DNA from 2 places in the Rhizobium sp. BR 362 genome. Region 1 is predicted to be linked to the other one. Evidence: riboswitches for the same ligand, from Rfam matches in the RefSeq annotation. Region 1 holds a riboswitch; the other holds the start of a gene.
The links. A riboswitch is a leader RNA that binds a small molecule or an ion and turns the genes downstream of it on or off. The one in region 1 is predicted to bind FMN.
Positions count from the first base shown of each region.

Region 2: it holds a riboswitch for FMN, as region 1 does, so the genes downstream of both, QDY28_RS01305 (6,7-dimethyl-8-ribityllumazine synthase) here and ribB (3,4-dihydroxy-2-butanone-4-phosphate synthase) in region 1, are expected to answer to the same signal.

Region 1 is NZ_JARWGH010000011.1:10,413-25,684, forward strand. It holds gene QDY28_RS16170 (response regulator transcription factor) at 1-327, opposite strand, end outside; gene QDY28_RS16175 (cache domain-containing protein) at 324-1,709, opposite strand; gene QDY28_RS16180 (DUF1127 domain-containing protein) at 2,265-2,495, shown strand; gene ribB (3,4-dihydroxy-2-butanone-4-phosphate synthase) at 2,639-3,280, opposite strand; FMN riboswitch at 3,400-3,545, opposite strand; gene QDY28_RS16190 (glucose 1-dehydrogenase) at 3,652-4,434, opposite strand; gene tpiA (triose-phosphate isomerase) at 4,538-5,284, opposite strand; gene QDY28_RS16200 (SDR family oxidoreductase) at 5,284-6,072, opposite strand; gene QDY28_RS16205 (sugar ABC transporter ATP-binding protein) at 6,097-7,575, opposite strand; gene QDY28_RS16210 (sugar ABC transporter substrate-binding protein) at 7,598-8,527, opposite strand; gene QDY28_RS16215 (ABC transporter permease) at 8,643-9,623, opposite strand; gene QDY28_RS16220 (transketolase) at 9,848-10,657, shown strand; gene QDY28_RS16225 (transketolase family protein) at 10,657-11,613, shown strand; gene QDY28_RS16230 (FGGY family carbohydrate kinase) at 11,686-13,155, shown strand; gene QDY28_RS16235 (sugar-binding transcriptional regulator) at 13,177-14,136, shown strand; gene QDY28_RS16240 (bifunctional diguanylate cyclase/phosphodiesterase) at 14,166-15,272, opposite strand, start outside.
Region 2 is NZ_JARWGH010000001.1:251,611-266,882, forward strand. It holds gene QDY28_RS01255 (N-acetylglucosamine kinase) at 1-432, opposite strand, end outside; gene QDY28_RS01260 (hypothetical protein) at 468-764, opposite strand; gene QDY28_RS01265 (ABC transporter substrate-binding protein) at 978-2,237, shown strand; gene QDY28_RS01270 (carbohydrate ABC transporter permease) at 2,541-3,494, shown strand; gene QDY28_RS01275 (carbohydrate ABC transporter permease) at 3,507-4,346, shown strand; gene QDY28_RS01280 (Gfo/Idh/MocA family protein) at 4,343-5,407, shown strand; gene QDY28_RS01285 (ABC transporter ATP-binding protein) at 5,421-6,425, shown strand; gene QDY28_RS01290 (class I SAM-dependent methyltransferase) at 6,587-7,273, shown strand; gene phnF (phosphonate metabolism transcriptional regulator PhnF) at 7,275-8,003, shown strand; gene QDY28_RS01300 (VOC family protein) at 8,009-8,359, opposite strand; gene QDY28_RS01305 (6,7-dimethyl-8-ribityllumazine synthase) at 8,419-8,895, opposite strand; FMN riboswitch at 8,986-9,134, opposite strand; gene QDY28_RS01310 (ABC transporter ATP-binding protein) at 9,225-10,286, opposite strand; gene QDY28_RS01315 (ABC transporter permease) at 10,298-11,086, opposite strand; gene QDY28_RS01320 (ABC transporter permease) at 11,083-11,976, opposite strand; gene QDY28_RS01325 (ABC transporter substrate-binding protein) at 12,050-13,153, opposite strand; gene QDY28_RS01330 (MurR/RpiR family transcriptional regulator) at 13,340-14,212, opposite strand; gene QDY28_RS01335 (N-formylglutamate amidohydrolase) at 14,389-15,159, shown strand.

The DNA of each region.
Region 1 (15,272 bases):
CTTGAGGATGTAACCGGCGGCGCCGCGCATCACGGAGGAGGAGATGTATTCCCGGCTATCATGCATGGAGAGCATGACGACCCGGGTCTCGGGCAATTCGCTTCGAAAGAGTTCAATGGCGTCGATCCCGTTCAGCTTCGGCATGTTGATGTCCATCAGCACAACCTCGGGCCGCGTGTCGCGGCCGATGTCCAGGCCCGCCTGTGCGAGACCTGCCGTTCCTACGACCTCTATATAATCGTAGGTTTCGAGGACGGCTTTCAGTCCATCGATCACCAGCGGGTGGTTGTCGATCAGCAGCACCTTGATTTTGGGACGCTCCGTCATGCGGCTTCGACCTGATCGCGGGGCTGCAGATTGGCCGATTTCGGCATCATCGCAGTCAGCGTCGTGCCAGCGGCGGTACTGTCGATCAGAAGCAGGCCGCGGAAATGCGCCATCCGCTCCTGCATGTTGCGAAGACCCAGACCGTGGCCGCCCGCGCCGGCCGCTTTGGCATCGCTGAAGCCCGTGCCGTTGTCGGAGACGGTCATGCGCGCCCGCCCGCCATCGCTCCAGAGCCTTATCGCAAGTCGGCTTGCACCGGAATGCCTCTCGACATTGTTGAACGCTTCCTGAGCAACGCGGTAGAGCGCCGTACTGGCCTCGGGCTTCAGCCGATCGACGAAACCGGACGCTTCGATTTCCGTTACAATTCCGCTCCGCTCCTGAAAATTATGGCACAAGGCCTCGAGTGCAGCGGTCAGACCCATGTCGTCGAGCACGCGTGGACGAAGATCGTGGGACAGGCGCCGGATCTCCTTGATCGCGCCATTCAGCGCCTCTACGCCGCGCTCGATCGTCAGCGCCGCATCGTTGACGTCGGTCCTGACCTTGCGGCCGGCAAGATCCATGGCATAGCGGACACCAACGAGGTTTTGCGAAACACCGTCATGCAGCTCGCGGGCAAGCCGGGCGCGTTCCTCCTCCTGCGTGTCGATAACCCGTTGGGTCAGCTCCTTGAGCCTGCCATCGGCCATGCGTCGCTCATGAAAAGTCAGCAGCATGCAGGTGGTGAAGACGACGATGACGGCAGGAACGGCAATCATCGCCACGATCACAAAGGTGCTTTTGATGCTGACGCGCATGCTGGCATTTGCCGCCGCTGTCTGGGCATAGACGTCGTCGAGATAGACGCCGGTTCCGACGACCCAGCGCCACTTGTCGAGGCCGACGACAAAGGACAGTTTGTCGGCCACCTGGCCGCTGGATGGCTTTTGCCACTCGTACTGGTGCAGTCCACCGCCCGCCTTTGCCGTCGCAATCAGCTCGGCGATCACCTTGTCCCCGTTCGGATCGGTCAGATCGAGCCAATTCCGGCCAGGCCGGAAGCTCTGGCGCGGATGAACGATGTTGTTTCCATCATAATCATAGACAAAGAAATATCCGTCCTTGCCGTAGTCGAGCGAAGCGAGGATGGCCGCGACCTTTTCCTTGGCGGCCTGATCGTCCGCCGCCGCATCTCCATAGGTCGCCTGGATCGCCGAGACGGCAAGATGGGTCAGGTTGAGGATTTCCGTTTCCTTGGACTTCAGCATGTTCTGCTCGAAGGTCGCGATATTAACTTGCGTGAGGTTCGCCGACTGCCAGGTGATGAAACTCGTGATCGCCAGGATCGCGATCACGAGCGGAATGATCGCCAGCGCAATGATCTGGTGCCTAAGCGACAAGAGATGGTCCTCCAGGTTTCCCGGCCGATTTCGTCCGTGTCTTCCCTTCACGGACTGCCCAAACATCTTGCACTAAAGCGGCAAGGATAATGCGTGGTCAAGTATAGCGGCCACTGAGCGGGTGACCTGTCGCTGAATGGAGCGGGCTGATGATAGCGAGTCAAAGCGCGAGGGTGTGGCAATAGTGTTGCATTTTCGCAACGATTCCGCCTGATATCTGCAATGTGAAATTGTATGCTTGCCGATTGGTCGATCTCGTGTAACATAGCCGCATCCGCAATCAAATCAGAGGAGGCGTGAAATGAAATCTATTCTCATGTTTAGTCGCTTCTCTGGCGGAATGGCCGTGGTGGTGTCGATGCAATGCGCGTCGAGCCCGAGCCGTCATTGGCATCCAGGCTACTAAGCCCTCGGATTCGCCGCCCGTTTAGCATTTTTCTCGTTACCTTGACGTGACCGGTTACCGGAGCGATCTTTCGCATTTCCGCGTCGGTATTCGCACGTCTTTTCACCTTCGAAAGGACTCGGCTGCATCGTTGCGCCGGGAAAGAAACTATGCGCGAAGCACAATCTTTAGTTGCCGACACTCTTGCGGCGACGGTCGATGAACTTTGCCTCAAATTTGGCGCCCGGAAGACCGCGTTTGCGTTGTTCCTCGCCATGTTGAGGCATCAGCAAACGGTAAATCAAACCTCTCTACTGTCCAACCGCATGCGCCAGGATATCGGCCTGCCGGATGGTGAGGAAACGTCCGGATTTCCTGTTTGGAATTTCCGGGCATGGTAAGGAACCGAAGTGAACAGGAGGATGCGAGAGGTGTCAAAAGCGCCTCTCGCTCCATTCCCGGCCGGCTCGGCGCGGGTCTGGAACGCTATGTGGACGTGGCGCGCCCGCCATTGGGCGCGCCCTTGCCAGCATTTCTCTAACGACTAGGCGGCCGACATTTCCCGCGTCGTCAGATCGCGCTGATGGGCCAAGTAGGCGATCAGATCTTCGATCGTCACCAGCAGCAGGCCGTGGCGTTCGGCGAACTTTTCAAGATCCGGAAGGCGGGCCATCGTACCGTCGTCATTGGCAACTTCGCAAATCACCCCGGACCCGGAATAGCCGGCGAGCCTTGCGAGATCGACGGCTGCCTCGGTATGGCCGGGACGTCCGAGCACGCCTGCCGGGTTGGCACGCAGCGGAAAAATATGGCCAGGTCGGGCAAAGTCGTCAGGCCGGGTGCCTTGTGTAACAAGGGCCCGAACGGTCGCCGCGCGATCGGCTGCGGAAATCCCCGTCGTGGTTTCCGGAATGTAGTCCACGGACACCGTAAAGGCGGTCTTCAGAACCTCGGTATTGCGCGGAACCATCAGAGGAATGTCGAGCTCATCCAGCCTTTCACCCTGCATCGCCACGCAGATCAGTCCGCGCGCGTGATTCATCATGAAGGCAATTGCGGCAGGCGTGATGGCATCGGACGCAATCACAAGATCGCCCTCGTTTTCTCGGTCCTGATCATCAACGACAACAACGATCTCACCACGCGAAATCGCCGCGATTGCATCTTCGATTTTGGAAATTGCCATGCACTTTGCCTTTCAAGGGTTAGCCGCTTTTGCAGCATCCAAGACTTCTTTCGAAGTCACAGTTTATCCCTTGGGCGAACAAGCCTGCGGACGCGCCACAACACCGGTGGCGCTCGCACGATTGCTCTCTTCCATCCGGACTTTAACCGTCGGCCCCGGCCTCTCACCGGGTCTGCTGACCCTCCGCGATTTGCGGAGGCGCTCGCGGGCTCCGAGTTTCCTCGATACCGCCGGTGGGGAGTTTCACCCCGCCCTGAGAACACCGGTAAGATAGGCGATCGATATGGCCTCCCGCAAGAGGGCAGTTTCCCTCTCTCTGTCCTTTATGCGACGCAACCGCTGAACAGATTGTTTCTCTTAACCGACCGCAGTCAGGACATGATGAGACCGCCATCGACATTGATCGTCTGCCCAGTGATATAGGCAGCATCATCGCTCGCGAGAAAGGTGACAAGGCCGGCGACGTCTTCGCCCGAACCGGCGCGCTTCATCGGAATGCCTTCCACCCATTCCTTCATCAACTCACCCGGACCGTAATTGCCGAGGAGCTTACCCCAGGCCTTATCGTTGTAGGCCCACATGTCGGTCTCGATGATCCCCGGGCAGAAGGCGTTGACGGTTATGTTTTCGGTGGCGACTTCCTTTGCGAGGCTCTGGGTGATCCCGACCACACCCATCTTCGAGGCGGCATAGTGCGGCGTATAGATGAAGCCGTCTCGCGCCTGTCCCGATGCGGTGTTGATAATGCGTCCGCCACGACCGTGCTTGCGCATGCGTAAAATCGCTTCCTGGGCGCACAGGAAAACGCCCTTGGAGTTGACGGCCATGACCTTATCCCACTCGCCTTCGGTCATGTCTTCGATCCGCGCGATCGTGATGACGCCGGCATTCTGGATCGAGACGTCGACCGAACCGAAGGCGTCTTCCGCCGCGTCGTAGAGGGCCTTCACGCTCGCCTTGTCCGTGACGTCCCCGACAAAGGAAATTGCTTTGCCGCCATCCTTCCTGATCTGCTCGGCGACGGAGTGCACCGACTCCTCATTGGCGGAAACGACGAGATTTGCGCCCTCTTTCGCAAAGCGTCTTGCGATGGCGGCGCCAATACCGCGGCTGCCTCCGGTGATGACAACGGTCTTGTTTTCGAAGCGGTTCATTTGGTTTCTCCCGGTCAATCGCCGTACGTCCTCGCGAACGGCGCTTATCAAAATGAATGCAGGGCCGTTTTGCCGGCGGCCCCAGCAGCGATCGGTCTCGCCTTCAAGGCACAGCGCGAAGTATTGCTCTAAAATCCGATGCCTTGAGGGAAGCTCCCCCGACAAGCGCGCCGTCCACACCCGCAATGGCGAAGAGCGAAGCGGCGTTCGATGGCTTCACGGAGCCGCCGTAAAGGAGCCGTATCTCATTGCCTTCCGCGCCGAAACGCTTGATCAAGGCACTACGCAGGGCAGCGTGGACGTCAGCGATCTCAGCCTCCGTCGGAACACGGCCGGTGCCGATTGCCCATACCGGTTCGTAGGCGATAACGGTGTTGGCAGCGGAAGCGCTATCCGGAACGGACGCCGAAAGCTGGCTTTCGACCACCGCAAGCGTCATTTCGCTTGTCCTCTCCTCATCCGTTTCGCCAACACAGATGATAGCCGTCAGCCCGGCGCAATAGGCCGCCGCCGTCTTTGCAGCGACGAGAGCACTCGTCTCACCATGATCCGCCCGGCGCTCCGAATGGCCGAGGATCACAAAGGCTGCGCCGAGATCGGCCAACATGTCCGCCGAAATGTCGCCTGTATGAGCGCCCGACGGCGAGGCGTGGCAATCCTGCCCGCCGATCCGTAATTTTGAGCCTCTCGTTATCGACGCGGCGCGGTCGATAAGGGTGGCGGGTGGGCATATGATCGCTTCGGCTCTAGAGTCATCGGCCGCCGCCGCGATGGCGGTGATCTCGTTGAGGTCCGAGAGCAGCCCGTTCATTTTCCAGTTTCCGGCGATCAGCTTGCGAGGCATCGTCATCACCAGCAGCAGAAGCCGCCGTCGACCAAAAGGTCGACACCCGTGACAAAGCTTGCCGCGTTCGAAAGCAGAAATACGGCAGGACCAGCCATCTCATCGACCGTTGCCATGCGCTGCATCGGGGTCTGCTCTTCAAACAGCTTTGTCTGGTGGACCATCTCCGGCCGGGTGTTCATCGGCGTCGCGGTATAGCCAGGCGAAATCGTGTTGACGCGAATTCCTCGGCCGACCCATTCCATCGCCAGCGACTTCGACATGTGGATGACGCCGGCCTTGGAAGCGTTGTAATGGCACTGGTTCAGGCCGCGATTGACGATGACGCCAGACATGGACGCAATGTTCACGATCGATCCCTTGCCGCTCTTGAGCATCGAGCGCGCTTCGGCTTGGCAGGAGAGGAAGACACCCTTGAGGTTGATATCCATCAGCGTCTGATACTGCTCTTCTTCCATCTCCTCGGCCGGATTGGCGTTCGCGATGCCTGCGGCATTGAGTGCGAGGGAGAGGGGACCCAGTTCGACATCAGCCCTTTCTACGGCCTCGGCAAGCGCTGCCTTGTCGGTCACATCAGCAGCAATCTGAATGGAGCGGCGCCCCGCCTTGCGGACGAATTCGGCGGTCTGCGACAGGCCATCGTCATTGCGGCGGTCGAGCAACGCGACATCCGCGCCGCATTGAGCCAGACCGATGGCGATACGTTGGCCGATGCCGCTGCCGGCGCCCGTTACGAAGGCAACCTCTCCGGAGAGATCGAAAAGCTTGGGAGCATTCAGAGTGATGTCAGGCATCGCTCTTCCTTTCTTGATGTCATTTTAGATTGTAGCCAATTCCATAACGGAGACGTCGTTCGCCTGATCACGCTCCAGGATTCCGGCCTGTTTTCCCTGCGCAAGGACCAGGATGCGGTTCGATACGCCGAGAACCTCTTCCAGATCGGAGCTGACCACGATGACGGCCACGCCCCTGTTCGCGAGGCCGACAATGATGTCGTAAATGCCGGCACGGGCGCCGACATCGATGCCTCGGGTCGGTTCATCGAGCACCACCACTTTGGGATCGCGCATCAGCCATTTTGCAATGACGATCTTTTGCTGGTTGCCGCCCGAAAGGTCGGAGGCAAGTTGATCGCCACGGCCCTTGATGCCGAACGTGGAAATGGCCCTCTTTGCGAAATCTCGCTTCATGGCGGACGTAATCCACCGGCCTCCGAACCGATCGAGGTTTGGGTAAACGAGGTTTTCAGCAATCCGATGATTGACGACCAGTCCCTGCAGTTTGCGGTCTTCCGGCACCATAACGATGCCTCTCGCGACGGCGTCGGCCGGGCTGCGTAGTTTCAGCGGCTCGCCATTGAGATGCACCGCGCCGGACTTTATCGGATCTGCTCCGGAGATGGCGCGCACCAGTTCGGTTCGCCCGGCGCCGACAAGACCGGCGATACCCAGAATTTCTCCAGCCCTGACCTCAAAACTGATGTCGCGGAAGGAATCGTCCGCAGAGGTCAAACCTTTGACCTGCAGCACCGGATGATCCTGCGGCACCGGCAATGTCGGGAACATCCTGTCGAGCGACCGGCCGACCATGCTTTCAACGATCGTGCGCACGGGGGTCGAGCTGTCGGCAAATTCCTGCACGCGCTCGCCGTCGCGAAGAACGACGATGCGATCGGTGATCTGTTTGATCTCTTCCATCCGGTGCGAGATATAGATGATCCCGACGCCTTCGGAACGCAGTTTTCGGACCTGCTCGAAGAGCGCTTCGGTTTCCGCGCCGCCAAGTGCGGCCGTCGGTTCGTCGAGGATCAGCAGCTTCGCGTCCAGTGCCAGGGCCTTGGCAATTTCAATAAGCTGCTGGTTGGCGGTCGACAGTCCCGCCACCTTGCGCGTTGCGGGAATATGCAGGTTCAGGCGCGAGAGCTGCTCCTGTGCGCGCTGGACCATTTGCGCCCGGTCGACGACGCCATTCTTCATCGGCCAGCGGCCGATGAAGACGTTTTCGGCGATCGTCAGCTCGGGAAGCAATTGTAGCTCCTGATGGATCAGGACTACGCCCTTGTCGATCGCCTCTCGTGGATTGGCAGGGGCATAAGGCTGCCCCTGCCATGTCATGGAGCCTTCCGAAGGCGTGCGCGATCCGGCGATGATGCCCGACAGGGTCGATTTGCCCGCACCGTTTTCGCCGAGCAAGGCGACGACCTCGCCTGGGAAGACATCGAGACTGACGTTCTTGAGGACTTCCAGAGGGCCGTAGCGCTTGGAAATACCCTTCAGTGTGAGCACCGGATCAGTCATCGCACCGCTCCTTTGATTGTGCTTACGGATGGTTGGCGATAAAGCCGGCCACATTGTCCTTGGTAGTCAAGGTCGCATCCATAAGCTGGACCGGCGGCACTTTTTCGCCGGCGACAATCTTTACAGCATTGGCAACGGCATCACGGCCCATTTTCTGGGTTTGCTGCGTCGCGGTCACGTCGAAGACGCCGTTCTTTAATGCTTCGAGCGCTGCGGTGTCACCATCGAAGCCGCCGAGCGCAATCTTCTGCGAGGGATTTGCGACCTTGATGGCCTGTGCAGCGCCGAGAGCGAGTGCGTCAGCCTGCGCGAAGACGATCGAAACGTCCGGATTGGCTTGAAGCATGTTCTGCATGATCTGGAAGCCTTCATCCTGGCTCCAGATGTTCGACCACTGCTCGGCAACGATCTTCACGCCCGGGTTTGCCTTGACGGCGTCCATGCAGCCCTTAGTGCGATCGACTTCCGGCGTCGTGCCCTTCTGGCCATGGATGATCACCATGTTGCCCTTACCGCCGGCCTTCTCGATGATGTACTTGCAGACGGCGTTTGCCGATGCAACCGAATCCGTAGCGAGGAAGGTATCGCCGGGCGCGCCGTCGGCATTGCGGTCGACGTTGATGACTGGCACATTCGACTGGTGAGCGAGCTTTACCGGAATGGTCGCGGCGGCGGCGCCGGCGGGAATGTAGATGAGCGCGTCGATGTTCTGCGTGAGAAGATCCTGGACCTGATTGACCTGGGTCGGACCGTCGCCCTTCGCGTCCACGGTGATGACTTCGATACCGCGGGTTTTGGCTTCCGCTTCGACGGCTTGCTTGATCTGGTTGAAGAAGTTTGCCTGAAGGTTGGCGACGGCAAGGCCGAGTTTCTTGACTTCCTTGGCCTGAACCGACCCCAGCGAAAGTGCGAGTATGGCCGCCGTGGTGACGAGAGTGCGGGAAAGTTTCATGAGTTCCTCCTTTGGTTTCAATCCGCCCTTGGAAACGTCCTCCGCCCTCGGGCTTTCATAATCCCCGCCCGTGCGACGGAAGGGGAAATTCTGGCTGCGGCCTTGGCGGCCTGTCTTATGCCTTCCGCCGGCGCAACGTCTCAGCGCCGACCGCAAGAACGATGACGACACCGATGATCACTTGCTGCAGGAATGGGGAGACGTTGAGCAGGTTGAGGCCGTTGCGCAAAACGCCGATGATGAGCACGCCGATCAGCGTTCCGCCGATGCCGCCGGCGCCGCCCGACAGAGACGTTCCTCCGATGACCACGGCGGCAATGGTGTCGAGCTCATAACCAAAGCCGCTTGAGGGCTGGACGGCATCCAGGCGAGCAGCAAGCACGATTCCGGCAACGCCCGCCAAGATGGCGCATACGACATAGACGCCGATCGTGACCACCGGCACATTGATGCCGGCGAGGCGGGCGACCTCCGGGTTGCCGCCGATCGCATAGAGCATGCGCCCTTCGGAACGATATTTGAGAAAGAGCCAGGAGACGATGACGATCGCCAGCATCAGGAAAACCGTCGCGGTCAAGACGCCGAAGTGACGGTCGATCGCCAGCATCGTGAACCAGTCCGGAAAGCCGACGATCTGCTGGCCGTCGGTAATCATATTGGCAATGCCGCGGGCGACCGACATCATCGCAAGAGTGGCAATGAAGGCGGGCACACGAAAACTCGTCACCATCAAGCCGACAATCAGGCCGGCGAGCGCTGACGCCAGGAGCGCCAGCGGGATAGCGACGGCCATCGGCAAGCCGGCCACATTCGCAACCCAGCCCATGACCATCATTGAGAGCGCCAGAACGGAGCCGACTGAGAGATCGATGCCGCCGATCAGGATGACGAAAGTCATGCCCACGGACATGACGCCGAGCACGGTGATCTGATCGAGGATGTTGAGTGCGTTGCGCACCGAAAGAAACCGGTCCGTCGCAACGCTCAGGAAAACGCAGAGTATCAGCAAGCCGATCAGTGGGCCCGTGGCCCCGCTGAGCCATGCAAGTGAGGTTCGCGGCTGCTGGGTTTGTTCGTTGACGCCCAATGCTGACATGGCTCCTCCATCCTTATGCTTGCCGCAGGTGATTTTCCTTCAAGCATGCATAATTATGCATTCATGTTGGAAAATTCATTATCAACTCATATTTAAGCTGTCAAGCGCGGAAATTGGCGTATAGACTTCCATCCGTGCGGTAACCAGGTAATAAATGGACTTGACTGAGTGGCCATTTGTGCAAAAATATTGGCGATTGAATATTTATGCAAAGAGGGAGCATCATGCAAGTGAAGGAACTTGAGCGCGTCGCGCGCCAGATACGCCTGCGCGACCTGCAAGCGGTCTATGACGCGGGTGCGGGACATATTGGCGGTGAGATGTCGGCGATCGACATCCTGACGGCTCTCTATTTTCGCGTTCTGAAGGTCTATCCCCCTGAACCGAGGCGGCCCGATCGTGACCGGTTCATTCTGTCGAAGGGCCACACTGCCTGTGCGCTTTACGTTACCCTGGCAAAACGCGGGTTTATTCCGGAGGAGGAGATCTCGACATTTCTGCAGCCGCATTCACGGCTCAACGGCCATCCCAACTGCAACAAGGTGCCGGGTGTCGAAACCAACACCGGTCCCTTGGGGCACGGACTGCCTGTTGCCGTCGGGGTTGCGAAGGCTGGCAAGCTGACCGGCGCTGGGTACCACACCTACGTCATGACGGGCGACGGCGAGATGCAAGAGGGATCCAACTGGGAGGCCATAATGGCCGCATCGCAGTTCAATCTGGACAATCTGACCCTGATCATCGACCACAATCGTTTCCAGCAGGGCGCGGCGCTCGCCGATACCAACAATGTCGCCCCGTTACGGCCGAAACTCGAAGCATTCGGCTGGGAGGTCAGCGAAATCAACGGCAACGAAATGGCGCAAATCGTTCCCGCGCTGGAGCATCGCAGCACGCGTCCGCATTGCATCGTCGCCCACACGAACAAGGGGCATGGCATCTCCTTCATGCAGGACCGGGTGGAGTGGCATCACAAGGTGCCCAACAGGGAACAATACGAACAAGCTGTCGCAGAACTGGCGGAGGCACTCTAATGGACGCGCCTAACTCAAACACCAATCTTTACGACTGCCGTGATGCTTTCGCTGCGACCCTGGAGACGCTGGCGGCCAGCGAGCAGACGATCATTGCCGTCTGCAACGATTCCGTTGGCTCGTCCAAGCTCGGCGGTTTCAAATCCAAATATCCGGAACGGCTGGTCAATGTCGGCATTGCCGAACAAAATTTGGTCGGCGTCGGAGCGGGGCTGGCAAACGGCGGACAGATCCCGTTCGTCTGCGGGGCCGCATGCTTCCTGACGGGCCGTGCTCTGGAGCAGATCAAGGCCGACATTTCCTACTCGAATGCGAACGTCAAACTGATCGGCATTTCCTCTGGCATGGCATATGGCGAACTCGGCCCGACGCACCATTCCATCGAGGATTTCGCCTGGACGCGTGTCCTGCCGAATCTTCCGGTCATCGCACCGTGCGATCGCATTGAAACGGCCGCTGCCGTGAAATGGGCGGCAAGCTATGCCGGCCCTTGCTTCCTGCGGCTGTCGCGCGTCGGTGTTCCAGACCTGCTGCCAGAAGATCACACGTTCGAGCTCGGCAAAGCCAATGTGCTGCGCGAGGGAGGGGATGTGACCCTGATTGCCAACGGCACGCTCACGCATCGCATCGTCAAGGCGGCGGAAATACTCGCAAGCCAAGGGATCGACGCCCGTGTTCTCAACATGGCAACCGTGCGGCCGATCGATGAGGAGGCTATTATTGCCGCCGCAAGAGAAACCGGCGCTATCGTGACAGCCGAGGAGCATTCGATCTATGGCGGCCTCGGCTCCGCCGTCGCCGAAGTGGTCGTCGATAACGCGCCTGTTCCGATGAAACGTCTGGGCGTCCCCGGTATTTTTGCTCCGACGGGCTCGGCGGAATTCCTTCTGGATGAATTCGGAATGGCGCCAGACGCCATTGCCCAGGCGGCATTGGCACTTCTCAAGCGGAAGTGAGCTGACGACGACAGCGCGCTTGCCCGGGGCATTGTGCTGAATGCCCCGGTTCATTCTTGGAGGAAAGATTTCATGCAAGCCATCCTGGCAATCGATCAGGGCACCACGAATTCTAAAGCCATTTTGGTATCGGAAAAGGGCGAGCTGATTTCTCGTGGCGCCGCGCCCGTCGGAATCAGCTATCCGCAACCAGGCTGGGTCGAACAGGATCCAAATCGCATCTGGCGATCGGTATGCGAGGCGGTTCGTGCCTGCATTGAAGCTGCGCCCGCAAAGCTTACGATCGAAGCGGTTGCGATTTCCAACCAGCGGGAATCGGTAACGATATGGGACGGCGATACGGGCGAGGCGCTCGGCCCCGTCGTGAGCTGGCAGTGCCGTCGCACGGCCGCCGATTGCGAAAGATTGATCGGGCTTGGGCATTCGCATTGGGTCGAGGAGACCACCGGCCTGCGGATCGATCCGATGTTTCCCGGCCCGAAGATGAAATGGCTGCTGGATCGCGCGCCCGCCGGGCGCACTGTGCGGATCGGCACCGTCGATAGCTGGCTTGTTCACTGCCTGACAGGCGGCAGGAAGCATGTCTGCGATGCATCGAATGCAGCGCGCAGCCAACTCTTCGATCTAAAAGCCCAGCGTTGGAGCGAGGAGCTTTGTGCCTTGTTCGGCGTGGACAAAGAGTTGCTTCCAGAAGTTCTCGATAGCGCGGGGCAATTCGGAACGACTGCGGGTCTTCCGGCGGTGCCGGATGGAACACCTATTTGCGCCGCCATCGGCGACAGCCATGCCGCTCTCTTCGGGCATGGGGCCCATAAGGCGGGGGACGGCAAGGTGACATTCGGCACGGGTTCGTCGGTCATGACGACATTGCCTCGTTTTATCGCACCACAACATGGGATAACGACGACTGTTGCCTGGCGCATTGCCGGAATTTCGACCTTCGCTTTCGAGGGCAACATTCTCGTCTCAGCGGCAAGCCTGCCATGGATGGCGGACATCCTCGGCCTTTCCGATGTGAGTGCACTTGTCGATCTGGCGGCAATGGCCGAACCGGGCGGCCCAGGCTTCGTTCCCGCCTTTGTCGGTCTCGGCGCCCCCCATTGGAATTCGGATGCCCGCGCGCTGTTTTCCCAAATCAACTTCAGCACCACGCGGGCGCAATTGGCGAGGGCCGTTACCGATTCGATCGCGCTTCAGGTGCATGATGTTTTCCGCGCGATGCAGAAGCAGAACGGGGGGAACATCGGCTCCCTTTATGTGGACGGAGGACCCAGTCAGAACAGGTTCCTCATGCAGTGTGTTGCTGATCTTTTGGGGCATGCCGTCATCCAATGCGCAGCACCGGAGGCCTCCGCGCTGGGTGCAGCCTATCTTGCTGGTCTGTCGTTGGGCATGTGGGCGGATCTTGACGCTATCGGCCGGCTGCCGCGGCAGAGCACCATCATCAAGCCTCAGGCAAATGACAACGCGGAAAAGTTTAAAACGTGGAATGATGCGATTGCACGCTCGACGTTCGAACCGCCGCCCGTTATTGGTGAATAAAAATTCACCAATGGAACAAGCATGGGACGGATCAATGAGCTTCGCCTGATTTCTCGTGTAGCGCAGATGTATCACATCGAGCGCAAGCGGCAGGCTGATATTGCCCAGCACCTGAGATTGTCGCAGGCGACCGTCTCTCGAATGCTGAAGCGGGCGGAAGCCGAAGACATCGTGCGGACCACCGTGATCCCGCCTGTCGGGACCTACACCGAACTCGAAGCCGCACTCCGCGAACGTTTCAATCTTCCGGAAGCGATCGTCGTGGAATGTTCCGAAGACCGTGAAGGCGCCATCATGGCGCGGATTGGCGAAGCAGCCGCTCACCTTCTCGAAGTCACCCTTTCCGAGGGCGAAATTATCGGGGTTTCAAGCTGGAGCCAGACGATTTTCAAGATGGTGGAGAATATCCATCCGCAAAAAAGCGCTCGGGCAAAATATATCGTCCAGACGCTCGGTGGAATGGGCGACCCCTCCGTTCAGACCCATGCGACTCAGCTAACGACAAGGCTGGCCCGCTTGACCGGCGCCGAACCTAAACTCCTGCCTGTCCAAGGGGTGACAAGTTCGCGCGAAGCCAAGCTGCTCATGATGGCTGATCCGTTCGTGCGGGAAACCATCGAGCTTTTCGGCGCGATCAGCGTCGCAATCGTCGGCATTGGCGCGGTCGAACCGTCCGAGCTTCTGGCCCGCTCCGGCAATATCTTCTCGTCGCGCGAATTGGCGGACCTCGCCGATGCAGGAGCGGTTGGCGATATATCCCTGCGTTTCTTCGACGGCAAAGGCAAACCGGTCAAAACGCCGCTTGACGAGAGGGTGATCGGTATCTCGCTCGATGAGCTTGCCAAAGTCGATCGAGTGATTGCGCTTGCGGGCGGCGAAAAGAAGACCGCGGCAATCGGGGGCGCACTGCGTATCGGGGTGATTGACACTTTGGTCACCGACAAATTTACCGCCCAGCGGCTGATTGACCAGCCGGCATAGCCCCGCTCAATCAGCTAGATGGCTGCAACTCAGGCGGCTGAACCGGCTTGACGGAGCTTCTCGCCGATCTCGCCGGACGACATCGGCTTGCCGACCAGATAGCCTTGCAACTGGTCGCAACCGGAGGCTCGCAATATCTCAGCCTGACGAGAGTTCTCGATCCCCTCGGCAGTTACCGGAATTTCAAGGGCCGTTGCCAAGGCGACCGTGGCACGCAGAATATCGATCCCGTTGGCATTTTCTTCGAGGCCCAATACCAGGGATCGGTCGATCTTCATGCGATCGAACCCGAACTGCCGCAACGCACCGATACTGGCATAGCCGCAGCCAAAATCATCGAGCGCGAATTTGATGCCGATGCGCCGAAGCAGGTCTATCGAGCGGCGTGCCTGATCAGGATTGGTCATCAGGACGCCCTCGGTTATTTCCAGCGTCAGGCGCCCAGGATCGAAACCGGATTCTTCAAGAACTGCCATGACTTGCGCGGCAAAGTCCGGATTGCAGAGCTGGACGGGCGAGACATTGACCGAAAGCGCCAGGGTCGGCCAGTTCTTCGCATGGTGAATCGACGTCCGCAGCATATGCACGCCCAATGCGTCGATAAGACCTGACTTTTCGGCAAGCGGAATAAAGACTTCCGGGCTGATACTGCCGATTGCGCTCCGCCAGCGCGCGAGTGCCTCAAGACCAATGATGGCACCCGTCGAGGCCGATACGAGAGGCTGGAAAACCGGTTCGATCGCGCCGTTGTTGATGGCATTTCTGAGCTCGCCTTCCAGTTCGGCGATGCGTTGGCGCTCGCGATCCAGCTCGAGATCATAGGTGACGGCCTGTCCCTTGCCATTTTCTTTGGCGCGGTAAAGAGCCATATCGGCTCTGCGAAGAAGCTCCAGTGGCGCGATATTGCCGATGCGACATGCTACGCCGATGCTGGTCCCCACTTCGATCGTTCGCCCGCCAATTTTAAAGGGATTGAGAAAAAGCTTGAGAATAGAGTCTTCTATGTCTCGATGCGGAGAGGATCCGAACTGCACCAATGCGAACTCGTCGCCGCCCAGTCTTGCCAAGGCATGGATTTCCGGATGACAGTTCTGCAGAGCTTTTGCGACGATTCGGATCAGTTCGTCTCCGACAGC
Region 2 (15,272 bases), on a different contig from region 1:
GACGACAAAGCCCCATCCACCGATACCCCAGATCATGCCGTTGCGGCGGGCGTTGTAGACCGAACCCGTTCCGAATGCGCCGATAATCCCGTCGGTATCGCCAAGCGCGCCCTGGAGCGCAATCATCGCATCCGTGACGACATGACTGTTCGCGAAGGGCAGGGCTTTTTCGACGCGCTTGCCATAGTCACGAACATTGGCACCGGCCGTGCCGACAATCGCGGGCAGTGTGTGAGCCAACTCCGGATCGAGACCGGCATCGCTAAGGGCCTGTCGGGCCGATGCGACGATGTTGACCAAAGAATTTTCGAGATCGGAAAGGATATTGGCGGCCCCTGCCTTGCCGCTGCCGAGAACTTTGCCCATCCTATCCGTCACAGCAGCGCGGCAGCTTGTTCCCCCGCCGTCGATACCGATCGCAAACTCCGCCATTATACCCTCCGGATACCGCTCGTTCCCCGTTTTTTCTACAATACCAAAAAAATACCATTTACCAATAGCCAGCGCGCAGCTTTTTTGGCTTCTGTATCATATTGAAAAATAATAATAAAATTTTTTATCGCTTTTTCTGGCTCGCAAAAGTTAAATTTCGGCTGGACAATTGGTATTTTTTTGGCCTTAATTCTTTCAAGGGAACAGTTTGAACAGGCATCGGCAGAACCGGCATGATAACAATAGTCGGAAGGCCCAGCGGAAGGTGGCGGACTTCTGCCGTTGTCAGGAGTCGCGTGGATCAAAAGGATCTGCGCGACGGCGTTCGTCACAAATTTCCCGTGTGTTGAGTTGTGTGTCCTTGGCCGGACGTCCGGCGGGTCACGATTGGTCGGGCCAATCAGGCATAGTGCCTTGCGTGCCCTTTGCATTTGGGGCCGGCAATGTTGGCGGTCCTTGTGGAGCGTTGGCTGTTTTCTCATATGGCCGGCGGATTTCATATCGAGAACAGTGCCTTATTCCAGGCGCTTAAACAGGAGAGGGAAATGAAAAACAATGTTCTGAAAGGCTTGCTCCTCGCATCCAGCCTGCTGACCTCGGTCGGCTTCGCGCATGCGGCGGACGTGACGCTAACGGTTGAAAGCTGGCGCAACGACGACCTGCAGATTTGGCAGGAGAAGATCATCCCGGCTTTCGAAGCCAAGAACCCTGGCATCAAGATCGTCTTCTCGCCGACGGCTCCGACCGAGTACAACGCATCGCTCAACGCCAAGCTCGAAGCTGGTTCTGCCGGTGACATCATCACCTGCCGTCCGTTCGACGCTTCGCTGGACCTCTTCAACAAGAAGCAGTTGACCGACCTAACGACGCTGCCGGGCATGGACAACTTCTCGGCCGTCGCCAAGGCTGCCTGGACCACGGACAATGGCAAGTCGACCTTCTGCGTGCCGATGGCTTCGGTTATCCACGGCTTCATCTACAACAAGGATGCCTTCGACAAGCTCGGCCTCAAGGTTCCGGCGACCCGCGACGAATTCTTCGCGCTGCTCGACAAGATCAAGGCCGACGGCACCTACATCCCGATGGCCATGGGCACGAAGGACCTCTGGGAAGCTGCAACCATGGGCTACCAGAATATCGGCCCGAACTACTGGAAGGGCGAGGACGGCCGTCTGGCTTTGATTGCCGGCAAGGAAAAGCTGACGGATGCTCCATGGGTCGATCCGTATAAGGAACTCGCCAAGTGGAAGCCTTACCTCGGCGACGGCTTCGAAGCCCAGAGCTACTCTGACAGCCAGAACCTCTTCACGCTCGGCAAGGCTGCCATTTACCCGGCCGGTTCGTGGGAAATCGCTCTCTTCAACACGCAGGCTCAATTCAAGATGGGCGCCTTCCCGCCGCCGGTCGCAAAGGCTGGCGACACGGCTTACATCTCCGACCATCCGGATATCGGCGTCGGCCTGAATGCCAAGAGCAAGCACCCGGACGAAGCCAAGAAGTTCCTGAGCTGGGTTGCTTCCGATGAGTTCGCCAACATTTACGCCAATGCGCTGCCGGGCTTCTTCAGCCTGAATTCGCATCCGGTGAAGATGACCGATCCGCTCGCTCAGGAATTCGTTTCTTGGCGCGACAATCACAAGTCGACGGTTCGTTCGACTTACCAGATCCTGTCGCGCGGCACGCCGAACCTGGAAAACGAAACCTGGACGGAATCCGCCAACGTGATCAACGGCACGGATACGCCGGAAGCTGCTGCCAAGAAGCTGCAGGACGGTCTCGACAAGTGGTACAAGCCGGCCAAGTAGTCCGGCTTTGACACAAATCGGTGAGGGGCCTGATGGCTCCTCGCCTCATTCTACAGCCGGTGCATTCAGACAGAAGAAGGATGGAGGCCGTCGGTCGCCACTTTCTCGCTTGGCAAGTAAGTGTATGAGGCGCCATCGTTGTTTCCTATGCCGATGAGCCGCCGAGCGGCCGTTGTTGCGACACCAAGTCGTGCCGCGCCCGATATTGTTTCTCCACCTTGGCTGAAGAGCCGGAACAGCGGGCAAATTTGAACATTTGCGCTGCCGCCCGATGAGCAGCCAATACAAAGCAGGCAGAAAGCCATGAGCGAAGCCGATATATCAGCCGCTTACGATGCGGCCCCGATCAAGCGCCAGATGCGTTGGCATATCTTCGTTTTTCTTCTTCCGGCCTTCATCGTCTACACGGCGGTGATGATCGTGCCTCTGATCGAGACATTGCGGCTGTCGCTGTATAATATCGTCGATAACCAGTCAACTTTCGTCGGTCTCAACAATTTCAAAGTATTATTCGGCGATGATCGCTGGTCGCATGACTTTTGGAATGCGCTGCGCAACAATCTGATCTTCTTTGTCATCCACATGTGCGTGCAGAACCCGATCGGTGTCGCGCTTGCGGCCCTGCTGTCGCTGCCGAAGCTGCGCTTCGTCGCCTTCTATCGCACGGCCATGTTTCTGCCGACGCTGCTGTCCTTCGTTATCGTCGGTTTCATCTGGAAACTCATACTGTCGCCGCTCTGGGGTGTGGCGCCCGATTTGATGGGCCTCGTCGGCCTCAAGTCTTTCTTTGCCCCTTGGCTCGGCAAGCCGGGCACGGCTCTCGTCACCGTCGCGCTGATCTCGGTTTGGCAATATGTCGGCATCCCGATGATGCTGATCTATGCTGCGCTGCTGAACATTCCGGAAGAAGTCATCGAAGCGGCCGAGTGCGATGGCGTCACCGGTTGGAGCCAATTCTGGAAGATCAAGCTGCCATTGGTCCTGCCGGCGATCGGCATCATCTCGATCCTGACCTTCGTCGGCAATTTCAATGCATTCGACCTCGTCTATACCGTGCAGGGCGCTTTGGCGGGGCCGGATGGTTCCACCGATATTCTCGGGACTCTGCTCTATCGCGTCTTCTTCGGCTTCCAACTACAACTCGGCGATCGTTCGATGGGCGCAACGATCGCGACGGTGATGTTCCTGATCATTCTCGCCGGCGTCTCTTTTTATCTTTTCATCGTCCAGCGGCGTATCCGCCGCTATCAGTTCTGAGGAGAGGCGACCATGTCAAAGGCCCGCACTTCCCTTGTTCGCTCCAGCCTCGTGCATCTCGCGTTGATCGCCTACACGTTGCTCGCCGTTTTCCCGGTGTTCCTAACGATCATCAATTCCTTCAAGGACCGCGCCTCGATCTTCCGTGCGCCCTTGAGCATCCCGACGCCTTCCAGCTTCAGTTTGATCGGTTACCAGACTGTTCTTAGGCAGGGGGATTTCCTGACCTATTTCGAGAACAGCTTCATCGTGACGATCGTCTCGATTGTCTTGACCCTGCTGTTCGGCGCCATGGCCGCTTTCGCGCTGTCGGAATACCGCTTCCGCGGCAATACGATCATGGGGCTTTATCTCGCGATCGGCATCATGATCCCGATCCGTCTCGGCACGGTCGCGATCCTGCAGGGCATGGTCGCTGCCGGCCTGGTCAATACGCTGACTTCGTTGATCCTCGTCTACACCGCGCAGGGCCTGCCGCTTGCAATCTTCATCCTGTCTGAATTCATGCGGACCGTCTCCGATGACCTCAAGAATGCGGGTCGCATTGACGGGCTCAGCGAATATGCGATTTTCTTCCGCCTCGTGCTGCCCCTGGTTCGTCCAGCCATGGCGACGGTTGCTGTCTTCACCATGATCCCGATCTGGAACGACCTGTGGTTCCCGCTGATCCTGGCGCCGAGCGAAGCGACCAAGACGGTGACGCTCGGATCGCAGATTTTCATCGGCCAATTCGTTACCAACTGGAACGCGGTCCTGGCGGCACTGACGCTCGCCATCCTGCCGATCCTCATCCTCTACGTCATCTTCTCCCGCCAACTCATTCGTGGCATTACCTCCGGAGCAGTCAAGTGAGCTCATCCCATAAGCCGATCCGCGTCTTGGTTGCCGGCCTTGGCAACATGGGCCGCAGCCATGCACTTGCCTATCATAACAATCCCGGTTTCGAGATTGTTGGCCTCGTCAATCGCTCGAAGCCGAAGCTCGCCGACGAGCTAGAGGGTTATACGATCCATCCTGATTTCGAGACGGCGCTGAAAGAGTTGAAGCCCGATCTCTGCTCGATTAACACCTATTCCGACAGCCACGCGGACTATGCCGTCATGGCTTTCGAGGCGGGCTGCGACGTCTTCGTCGAAAAGCCGCTGGCGACGACCGTCGAGGATGCGGAGCGGGTTTTGGCCGCGGCCAAGAAAGCCGGCCGCAAGCTGGTGATCGGCTATATCCTGCGCCACCATCCGTCCTGGATGCGGCTGATTGCCGAAGCGCGCAAGCTCGGCGGTCCTTATGTCTTCCGCATGAACCTGAATCAGCAGTCGAGCGGACCGACCTGGGAAACGCATAAGGCGCTGATGCGCACGACGCCGCCGATCGTCGATTGCGGCGTGCATTATGTCGACGTCATGTGCCAGATCACTGACGCGAAGCCCGTCGAAGTGCGCGGCATGGGCCTGCGCCTGTCAAACGAGATCGCGCCAGATATGTACAATTACGGCCATCTGCAGGTGATCTATGAAGATGGGTCGGTCGGCTGGTATGAGGCCGCCTGGGGGCCGATGATTTCCGAAACCGCCTTCTTCGTGAAGGATGTGATGTCGCCGAACGGCGCGGTATCGATTGTAATGGATCCCAATGCCAAGTCTGATGACATCGATACGCATACCAAAACCTCCGTCATCCGGCTGCACACCGCCGAGACCGGCCCAAACGGCAAGTTCATCCATCCGGATCAGGATCTGCGCATGGACGGCGAGCCGGGTCATCAGGAGCTGTGCGATCGCGAACAGGCCTTCATGTTGAAGGCCATTCGCGAGGATATCGACCTCAGCCGCCATATGGCCGACGCCGTTCAATCGCTGCGCATCTGCCTCGCCGCCGATGAGAGCGTGCGCACCGGCAAGCCCGTTTATTTGTAAGGGATAAGAGACTGTGGGATCGCTTCAACTGAAATCCATTCGTAAGGCCTATGGTACGCATGATGTGCTGAAGGGCATCGACCTCGAGGTTAAGGATGGCGAGTTCGTCATTTTCGTCGGCCCTTCCGGCTGCGGCAAGTCGACCCTTTTGCGCAGCATCGCCGGCCTGGAGGACGTGACCTCGGGCGCAGTCCTGATCAACGGCGCCGACGTGACGGTGACGCCGCCCGCCAAGCGCGGCATTTCCATGGTGTTCCAGTCCTATGCGCTTTATCCGCATCTGACGGTGAAGGACAACATGGGCCTTGGCCTGAAGCAGGCCGGCACCGCCAAGGATGAGATCGACAACCGTGTGGAGAAGGCGTCGAGCATGCTTTCTCTTGGGCCCTATCTCGCCCGTCGTCCGGCCGAGCTGTCCGGCGGCCAGCGTCAGCGTGTCGCCATCGGCCGCGCCATCGTGCGCGAACCGGAACTCTTCCTGTTCGATGAACCGCTGTCGAACCTCGATGCGGCATTGCGCGTCCAGACTCGCCTCGAAATCGCCCGCCTGCATCGCAGCTTGAGGGCAACGATGATCTACGTTACCCACGATCAGGTCGAGGCCATGACGCTGGCCGACAAAATCGTCGTGATGAACGCCGGCGCGATCGAGCAGATCGGTTCGCCGATGGAGCTTTATAACCGTCCGGCAAATATCTTCGTCGCCGGTTTCATCGGTTCGCCGCAAATGAATTTCATTCCGGCGGAAAAGCTCGAACAGAGCGGCGCCAAAACCATCGGCATCCGCCCCGAGCACATCACGTTGTCGCGCGAACAAGGCATCTGGGCGGCCAAGGTCATCCATGTCGAACACCTCGGCGCCGATACGATCATCTATCTCGAATCCGACCAGACCGGTCTTCTGACGGTGCGCCTTTTCGGCGAACACAAATATGAGCCGGACGAAACGGTTTATGCGACACCGGACACGGGACATATGCATCGCTTCGACGCGAACGATCAGGCCATTCGCGCGTAGGTCTCGGCATCTGGTAAATTGAAGAGGGCTCTGCTTCGGCAGGGCCCTCTTTTTATTTGTCCAGCGACGGCCTGAAGTAGTCCAGTCGTCCGGACGAATTCATATGCCTGTCACACGGCTGCGTTATTGCGTCCTCAGTCCACTTCAACAGCGAGCGCATCATGACAAACGCAGGAACCACCTACGCAACGTGGCATACCGAACCGAACGGCGACATCGCGATGGCAGAGTCGCATAGTCCGCTTTGGCGGCATTTCATCGAGACCGTGCCGGAGCGGGATTTTTCGTCGAAGACCGTGCTGGATTTCGGCTGCAATCGCGGCGGCTTCCTGCGGCTGCTTCATGCAATGCGGCCGTTCCGCCGCGGCGTCGGCATCGACATCGCCTCGGAATCGGTGGCAGCGGCTGTCGAGGCGAAGGGCAACATGCCGCTGGAATTTCATGTATCCACTGATCTTTCGCCTTTTGCCGATGGCTTCGATGTCGCGTTCAGCTATGAGGTCGTCTATCTGCTGCCGGAATTGAAGCGGCATGCCGAGCAGATGTTCGAGGTCATGCGCAACGGCGGCATCTATTACGCCGTCACCGGTTGCCACAATGAAATGCCTCTCTGGCCGCAATGGCGCGAGCTGATCGGCGGCAACAGCAATGCGCCGGTCCAGGATCGCTCCCCGCAGGACTATATCGACACCTTCCTTGCCGCAGGATTCAATGTCTCCGTCCGGCGCTTCGGCTATGACGGCTTCGTCAGCGGTACGAAGGATCGCAAATATTATCCGAGCATCCTCGATGCGCTCGCCTATCCCGCCGAATACAAGCTATTGTTCCGGCTCGAAAAGCGCGTCTGATATGGAGACGATCGATCGCAAGAGCGGCAGTGCTCTCTGGCATCAGATCGGCGAAATCCTGGCGGCTGATATCGCCGCCGGGACCTTTGCTCCTGGCGCCAAATTGCCGACCGAACCGGAACTTATGGAACGCTTCGGCGTCAGCCGCTTCACCGTCCGCCAGGCACTCGGCCATCTAGAGCAGCGGGGACTGGTGCGCGCCGAACAGGGGCGGGGGACCTTCGTGCATAGAGGGGCTCTCGACTATACGCTCTCGAAGAAGACGCGGTTCTCCCAGAATCTGATCGAGCAGGGTTTCGAGCCTGGTGGCGAATTATTAATTCACGAGGTCGTTGCAGCATCGGAGCGTGTCGCGGCGCGCCTGAAGCTGGCGCGGGGTGCCTCCGTCATCCATCGTCGCGGCGTGATGACGGCGGACGGTGTTCCTGTCGAACTCGGCGACAGCTATTATCCGGCCGATCGCTTTCCTGATTTCGATAAAGCGAGGCTGCAATACCAGACCATCAGTGCCGCGCTGGCGAGCTACGGAGTCCATGACTACGTGCGCCTGTCGACCGAGATCGAGGCGCGCATGCCGAGTGCCGAGGAGGCACGGTTATTGCGGCAGCCGAAGTCGACACCGGTTTTGGTCATCCTCAAAGTGGACATCGATAGCGATGGCATGCCCATTGCCTATGCCGAGACACTATGGTCCGCGGAGCGGGTCACCTTCAAGGTCGATTTGGGATGAACGGCCTATCGGTGTGACAGAATATTCACGATCTTGCCGAAGGGATCGCAGACATAGAAACGCCGGACACCCCAGGGTTCGTCGTTCAGATCATAGACGATATCGAGTTGCATCGATCGCACGCGTTGATAGACCTGATCGACATCGTCGACCTCGATCGAAAGATCGGGCACGATCGTGTCTGAGCCGCCTTCGCTGGCTATGCTGATCTGCGGCACGGTCTGTGCTTTCGAGGCGAAAGTGATGATCCAGCCATGGTCCATGACGATATCCAGGCCGAGCAGGTCGCCATAGAAGGCCCGAGCGCTGGCGGGATCGGCTGCATGCAGATTGGGGACAATTCGCAGGACCGTCATGCGATGCTCCTCGCCGGAGAAATGGAGGCGAGCCTTTGCCGCGCCTCCACCATCTTAACTCAGACAGTCACCGATGGCAGCAGCTTGGCGCGCTCGCTCAGGATCTGCCGGCAGGCATTTGCCACTTCCTGACCCTTGATGACGAAATGCTGCTTGAAAAAATGAATATGCGCTTCCGTCTCGTGGAAATGATGCGGCGTCAGCACGGTGGAAAGAATCGGAACGCCGGTATCCAGTTGCACGCGCATCATGGCATCGAGAACGGTATCGGCAACGAAGTCGTGGCGGTAGATACCGCCGTCGACAACGAAAGCGGTCGCAATGATCGCGCTGTAGCGGCCATTGCGCGCGAGCGTCTGGGCATGCAGCGGAATTTCCAAGGCACCGGGCACATCGAAAATATCGATGGGGGAGGCCCCCTCGGTCTTCTGCCATTCGGCAACGAAGGAATTGACGCACTGATCGACGATGTCGGCATGCCAGCGGGCCCGGATCAACGCTATGCGACCCGGCTGTGTGGAAATGGAAATGGTCATTAACTTTGCCTTTCAAGGGTTTGACTCAATATCCCTTGGGCGAACACGCAAGGTCGCAGGAACCCCTTGTGCGAAGGAGCCGTCGACCCAGCTTGCTCTCTTCCATCCGGACTATACCGTCGGCTCCGGCCTCTCACCGGATCTGCTGACCCTTTTCGCCGAAGCGGAAGGCGCTCGCGGGCTCGAAGATCACTCTCCATACCGCCGGTGGGGAATTGCACCCCGCCCTGAGAACGGCTGGACTATAAATGCGGTGCAACAAAAATCAAAGAAAAACGCCGGGCGAATTACCCGGCGCTCGCGAAAAATCTGTCCAATTGGCCCGTCGATCAGTCCTGGATGACCAGCAGATCGGAGGAGGCGAAACGCAGGGTGACTCGCTCGCCGACGCTGGGCGGCATCATGCCAGGGCTGTTGAACATGTCGAACGAGATGGTGTTGCCTGCGACGTTCATACGGGTGCGGATGACCGAACCCAGGAAGTGCGCCGAGGAGACCTCACCGGTCAAGGCAGTGTCGCCCTTGGCCGATTCCGCCAGCGAGCCGGCTTCCGGACGCAGCGCCAGCGATACGGTGTCGCCGGGCTTATAGGCGGTGACTGACTGCTTCAGCGTCACACCCTGATCACCAATCATGATGCGGTTGTTGTCGGGGTCGACGACCTTGCCTTCGATGAGGTTCAGCGTGCCGACGAAGGAGGCGACGAAGCGGGTCGCGGGCGTGTTGTAGATTTCGAACGGCGTGCCGATCTGATCGGCGCGGCCGGCATTCATGACGACGATGCGATCGGAGATCGACAGCGCTTCTTCCTGGTCGTGCGTCACGAAAACGGTGGTGATGCCGAGCTGCTGCTGGATGGCGCGGATTTCTTCGCGCAGCGAAACGCGGATCTTGGCATCGAGCGCCGAGAGCGGTTCGTCGAGCAGCAGGACCTGCGGCTTGACGGCGATGGCGCGAGCAAGCGCCACGCGCTGCTGCTGACCGCCGGACATCTGGAAGGGATAGCGGCCGGCAAGATGATCGAGCTTGATCAACCCGAGCATTTCCTTGACGCGCTTGTCGATCTCGGGCTTGGCGACACCGGCGACCTTGAGGCCGAAGGCGACATTGTCATGCACGGTCATGTTCGGGAACAGTGCATAGGCCTGGAACACCATGCCGATATTGCGCTGGTTCGGCTTCAACGGACGCTGGTCCTTGCCGTTGATCGTCAGCGTGCCCGCCGTCGGGCTTTCGAAGCCGGCAATCATCCGCAGAACGGTCGTCTTGCCGCAACCCGATGGTCCGAGGAAGGAGATGAACTCCCCCTTCTCGATTTTCATATTGAAATCGTGAACGACCTGAACGTCGCCGAAGGATTTTTTGATGTGGGTGAGTTCGAGAAAAGCCATGGTGAGAAGCCTTACGCCGTAACCGGAGCCAGTTTTGAAAAGCGGGAAACGAGCTGCAGCAGGCCCATGCTGAGCCAGGTGACAGCAAGCGCGATGATAGCCAATGCCGAAGACTGATAAGCCTGATTGGCGCCGACCAACTGCATATATGGGCCGAAAGCCGGACGATTGAGCAGGGAAGCCATCGTGAATTCGCCCATAACGATCGCCAGCGTAATGAAAGCGCCGGAAAGAACGCCGCTCATCACATTGGGGAAAATGCAGCGGAACATAATGGTCGTCCACTTCGCGCCGAGACTTTCGGCGGCTTCCGTCAGGGTGCCGACATCGATCGTGCGCATCGCCGTATCGACCGAACGATACATATAGGGGAGGGACAAGACAATGTAGGAGCAGACGAGAAGGAAGTTCGTCGTCTGCTCGAAGCCCGTCAAAGGCAGGATCGACGACGAATTATAGAGACGCAGATAGCCGAAGACGATGACGATCGCGGGGATGACCAGGGGCATCAGCGTGATGAATTCAACGATCGGGCGAATCTGCGGCAAACGGAGGCGCACCCAATAGGCCGTGGGCACCACGATCAGCATGCCGAAGATGATGGTCAGCAACGCCATGAGCATCGAATAGCCAAATGCGGACAGGAAGTGCGTGTCCGAAAAGACCGATGCATAGGCGTCGAAACTATAGGCGTCCCGCCGCATACGCAGCGAGAATTCCAGCGTGCCGATAAGAGGAACGATGAAATAGATGGCGCCGATGACGACCGCGATCCAAGCGAAGAATTTTTGCAGCTTCATTTCTGCCACCGTTCTGCGCGGATGCGCATGATGATGTAGATGACGTTGGATATGCCTGTTATGACGATCATACCGAGCGCCATCGCATAGCCGAGATTGGCGTTGTGCAGCACGTCGCCGCGGATCTGCGCATAGAGCTGGATCGGTATGATGTTGAGCGAGCTGCCGGTCAGTGCGATCGCGGTTGCAATGGCGCCGAAGGCGTTGGCAAACAGCAGCAGCGTCGTGCCAAGCAGGCTCGGCCAGAGGATGGGGAGCGCCACCATCAGCCAATATTGTCTGTTGGTCGCTCCGAGGATGGATGCGGCTTCACGCCATTCCTTCTTCATGCCATCCAGCGCCGGCGTGATGATTAGCACCATCAGCGGAATCTGGAAGTACATATAGGTGATGGTCAAGCCGACGAAGCTGTAGAGATTGAAGCCCGCTCGAAAAATGTCGAAGCCAAGCCAGTTTTTCAGCAGCAGCGTGATCAGGCCCAGGCGACCGATCGTGGCGATGAAGGCAAAAGCGAGAGGTACGCCGGCGAAATTTGAAGCGACACCGGAAAAGGTAAGGAAGACATGGCGCACCCAGGCTGGAAGCCCGCCCATGACCAAGGCCCAAGCCAGATAAAAGCCGATCAGCGCGCCGCCGAGCGCCGAGGCGACAGACACTTTGATGCTGATCAAATAGGAGTCCATGATGGACTTTGTGAAGAGATCGCCAATGTTCTTCAGCGTCAGGCTGCCGTCGGGCGTCAGAAAAGCGCCTGCAATCAGATAGATCGTTGGAAGAATTAGAAACAGCAGCGCGAAGATCAGAAAGGGCGCTATGCCCAGCCAATCGACAACCATGCGTTTATTGATCATGGGAGTGGAACTGATCGTTGATGTCGTGACGATGCTCATGATTGGCCCGATCCGCGGCGTCAAAAAAACGGAAAACCTCCCCGCTGAAGCGGGGAGGCCATGTCAGGTCTGATTACTGTACGTTCGAACCGACGACAGAATCCCACTTGGTGGTGATGGCGGCCTTGCCGGCATCCTGCTCTTCGAGCGTCGGGAACACAGCCTTTTCGTAGGCGGCAGCCGGCGGCAGCTTGTCGAGAAGTTCCTGCGGGACCTTCTTGTTCTTCGCCAGGTCGTTGAAGCGGATCGGGTGGCAATAGCCCTTCAGCCAGCCAATCTGACCTTCGTCGGAATAGAGGAACTCCATCCACAGCTTGGCAGCGTTCGGATGCGGAGCGAAAGCCGAAATCGCCTGAACGTAAACGCCGGCGATGACGCCCGAAGCCGGAACCGTGACGTCAACCGGCGGGTTGCCGTTCAGGCTGTCGCGCCATGCGAGGCCGTTATAGTCCCAAGCGATGACGATCGGGGTTGCGCCCTGTGCGAGCGAAGCGGACTTGCCGATGACCGGAACGAAGTTGCCAGCCTTGTTCAGCTTTGCGAAGTAGTCGAGACCAGCAGCGCCGGCCTTGGTGGCATCCTTTTCGCCGGCAGCAAGGCCAGCGGCGTAAACGGCCTGAACAGCCTGGTTCGAGGTGCGCGGGTCGCCAGCGAGCGAAACGGTGTTTGCGTATTCCGGCTTCTGCAGGTCAGCCCAGTCCTTCGGCGGGTTCTTCACGACGTCCTTGTTGGTGACGAAGGAGAGAACGCCGTAGTAATCGCCGTACCAGAAGCCGTCAGCATCCTTGGCGCTGTCCGGAATGGAATCCCAGGTGGAAACCTTATAGGCCTGCAGCAGGCCTTCCTTCTTGGCGGTCGGGCCGAAGGAGAGACCGACGTCGATCACATCGGGCGCCTGCGGACCGGTGTTGCCCTTGTTGGCGCGGATGGCTTCAACTTCATCGCCCGACCCGGCGTCCGGATTCAGTTCGTTGACATCGATGCTGTATTTCGCCTTGAAAGCAGCGATCAGGTCGCCATAACCGCACCAGTTGTGGGGCAGAGCGATGGTGGTCAGCGTGCCTTCCTTCTTGGCGGCGGCGATCAGGTCTGCGCTCGGTTCAGCAGCAGCGATTGCGGTCGAAGTTACGAGCATCGCAGTCGAGAGCGTCAGAAGACGATGAATTTTCGAGATCACTGGTATTCCTCCTTTTGGGTTTTCAGTGTCTGGCGTTGCTGTTAATGACGTTGCATGAAGGTTGTGTGACGGGTTCCAATGGGTTGCGTCTCCTGAAAACACCGGGAATTACTTCTATCCGCCGATGATGACAGACTCTGTCTTGCTGGCCGATCCTCAGCTTGTGTTTTATACTTTCCTTTCCTCCTAACCTAGCTTGCGGAACAGCCTTGTTTGTTCGAACAGGCCTTCGAGCGTTTTCATGCGTTCACTCGCCTCGTCCCAGGTCGAGCTTTGCACGGCTTCGATCAGGGCCTCGACGATAAACAGGGTGACGACGGAGGAATCCCAAGCTGAAGGTGCTTCGATTTGCACGCGAAAAGTGTGCTTTGCATATTTGACGGCAGGGGTCGCCCATTGGTCGGTGAAGACGATGATCTCAGCCCCGCTACGGCGAGCGGCGGCGGCGAGGCTAACCATTTCCTGCTCATAGCGTCTGATATCGAAGATCACGAGCAGGTCGCCGGCGTTCATGTTCAGAACATATTGCGGCCAGGAACTGGAATTGGAGGAGAGCAAGGTCGTGTTCGGGCGGATGACCTGCATATGGGTGAAGAAATATTCCGCAAGCGCGCCGGTGATGCGTCCACCGACGAAATAAAGCCCGCGCTTGCGCTCCGACAGCAGTGCAGCGACGCTATCGAAGGTTGCCGCATCGATGTCGGCCAGCGTCTGACGGAGATTGCCCATAATGGCATCTGCGAAGCGATTGAGAATATGTGTCCCGGGAGCATTGGATGCCCACCGGTCATGTTTGGTCAGCGGGTTCGAGATCGTCGCCTCGACCTCCTGATGGAGGCGCGACTGAAAGTCCGGATAACCTTTGAAACCGAGTTTCTGCACCATCCGCGCCACGGTCGGCGTGGAAACACGCGCATTTTCGGCCACCGTCGTAATGCTGCCCAACCCGGAAACGGGATAGTTGTCGAGCAGGCTCTTGGCGAGCTGCTTTTCGGCGCGCGTCAGCCCGTCAAATTGGGCATTGATTACGTCCGAAACTGTTTTCGACGCATTGCTCACTCGATTTTTGCTCCCCGGGCCGGTCTGATGCCAGTCTCCTAGAGGGAATATAACTACGCTGTCACATTTCGAGTCAATGTCACAAATGAAGAAATAATTTCAGTTCCTAGTTGACAGTCGCCGAAACCTGAAGAATTCTTTTCTTATAAAGATTTTATTAAGAGGGGTAGGGCGCCTTGATGCTTGCCGGGCAAGGCATTCTGACGGAAGCCGATGGCGATTGCGTCGCGGTCGAACGACCGGATGGAAAAAGCGCGGTTTTGATTATCTGCGAACATGCTTCGCGCACGCTGCCCCAACATTTCGGCGATCTCGGCCTTTCGGCCGAAGCGCTTTCCAGCCATATCGCCTGGGACCCCGGCGCGCTGGCTGTCGCTAGGAAGATGTCTGGCAGCCTCGATGCCACGTTGGTTTACCAACGCTTCTCGCGGTTGGTCTATGACTGCAACCGTCCGCCGGAAAGCGCAGGCGCCATGCCGGAAATCAGCGAGATCTATACGATTCCCGGCAACCAGCACCTGCAGGCCGCTGACCGGCAGGCACGCACCGACGCTCTCTATGTGCCGTTCCATGACCGCATTCGCACTCTTCTGAAAGAGCGTCGGGCGAGGGCGCAAAAAACCGTGCTTGTGACCGTTCACAGTTTTACGCCTGTGTACAATGGCAAGCAGCGGGCAGTGGAGCTCGGTATTTTGCACGATGAAGACCGCTGGCTGGCCGACCGCATGCTTGATGCGGCGGCCAACGCGCCGCTCTATCGTACTGAACGAAACCAGCCTTACGGGCCGGAAGACGGCGTGACCCATACGCTCAAGCTGCATGGGCTCGCCAATGGCTTGCATAACGTTATGATCGAGGTCCGCAACGACCTCATCGCAGATGACATCGGCCGAGGGGTCGTGGCCGATTATCTGACAGGGCTTATCCAGAGCAGTCTGGAAACCTGAGCATAGAAAGAAAAGACCCCGGGGAGCAGTTCAACTGCATTCGGGCCGCATGGCAAAAGCCAGCGGCGCATGTGGCACATGGTGGCCCGCAATTCCGTGGGCGACCAGGTTTT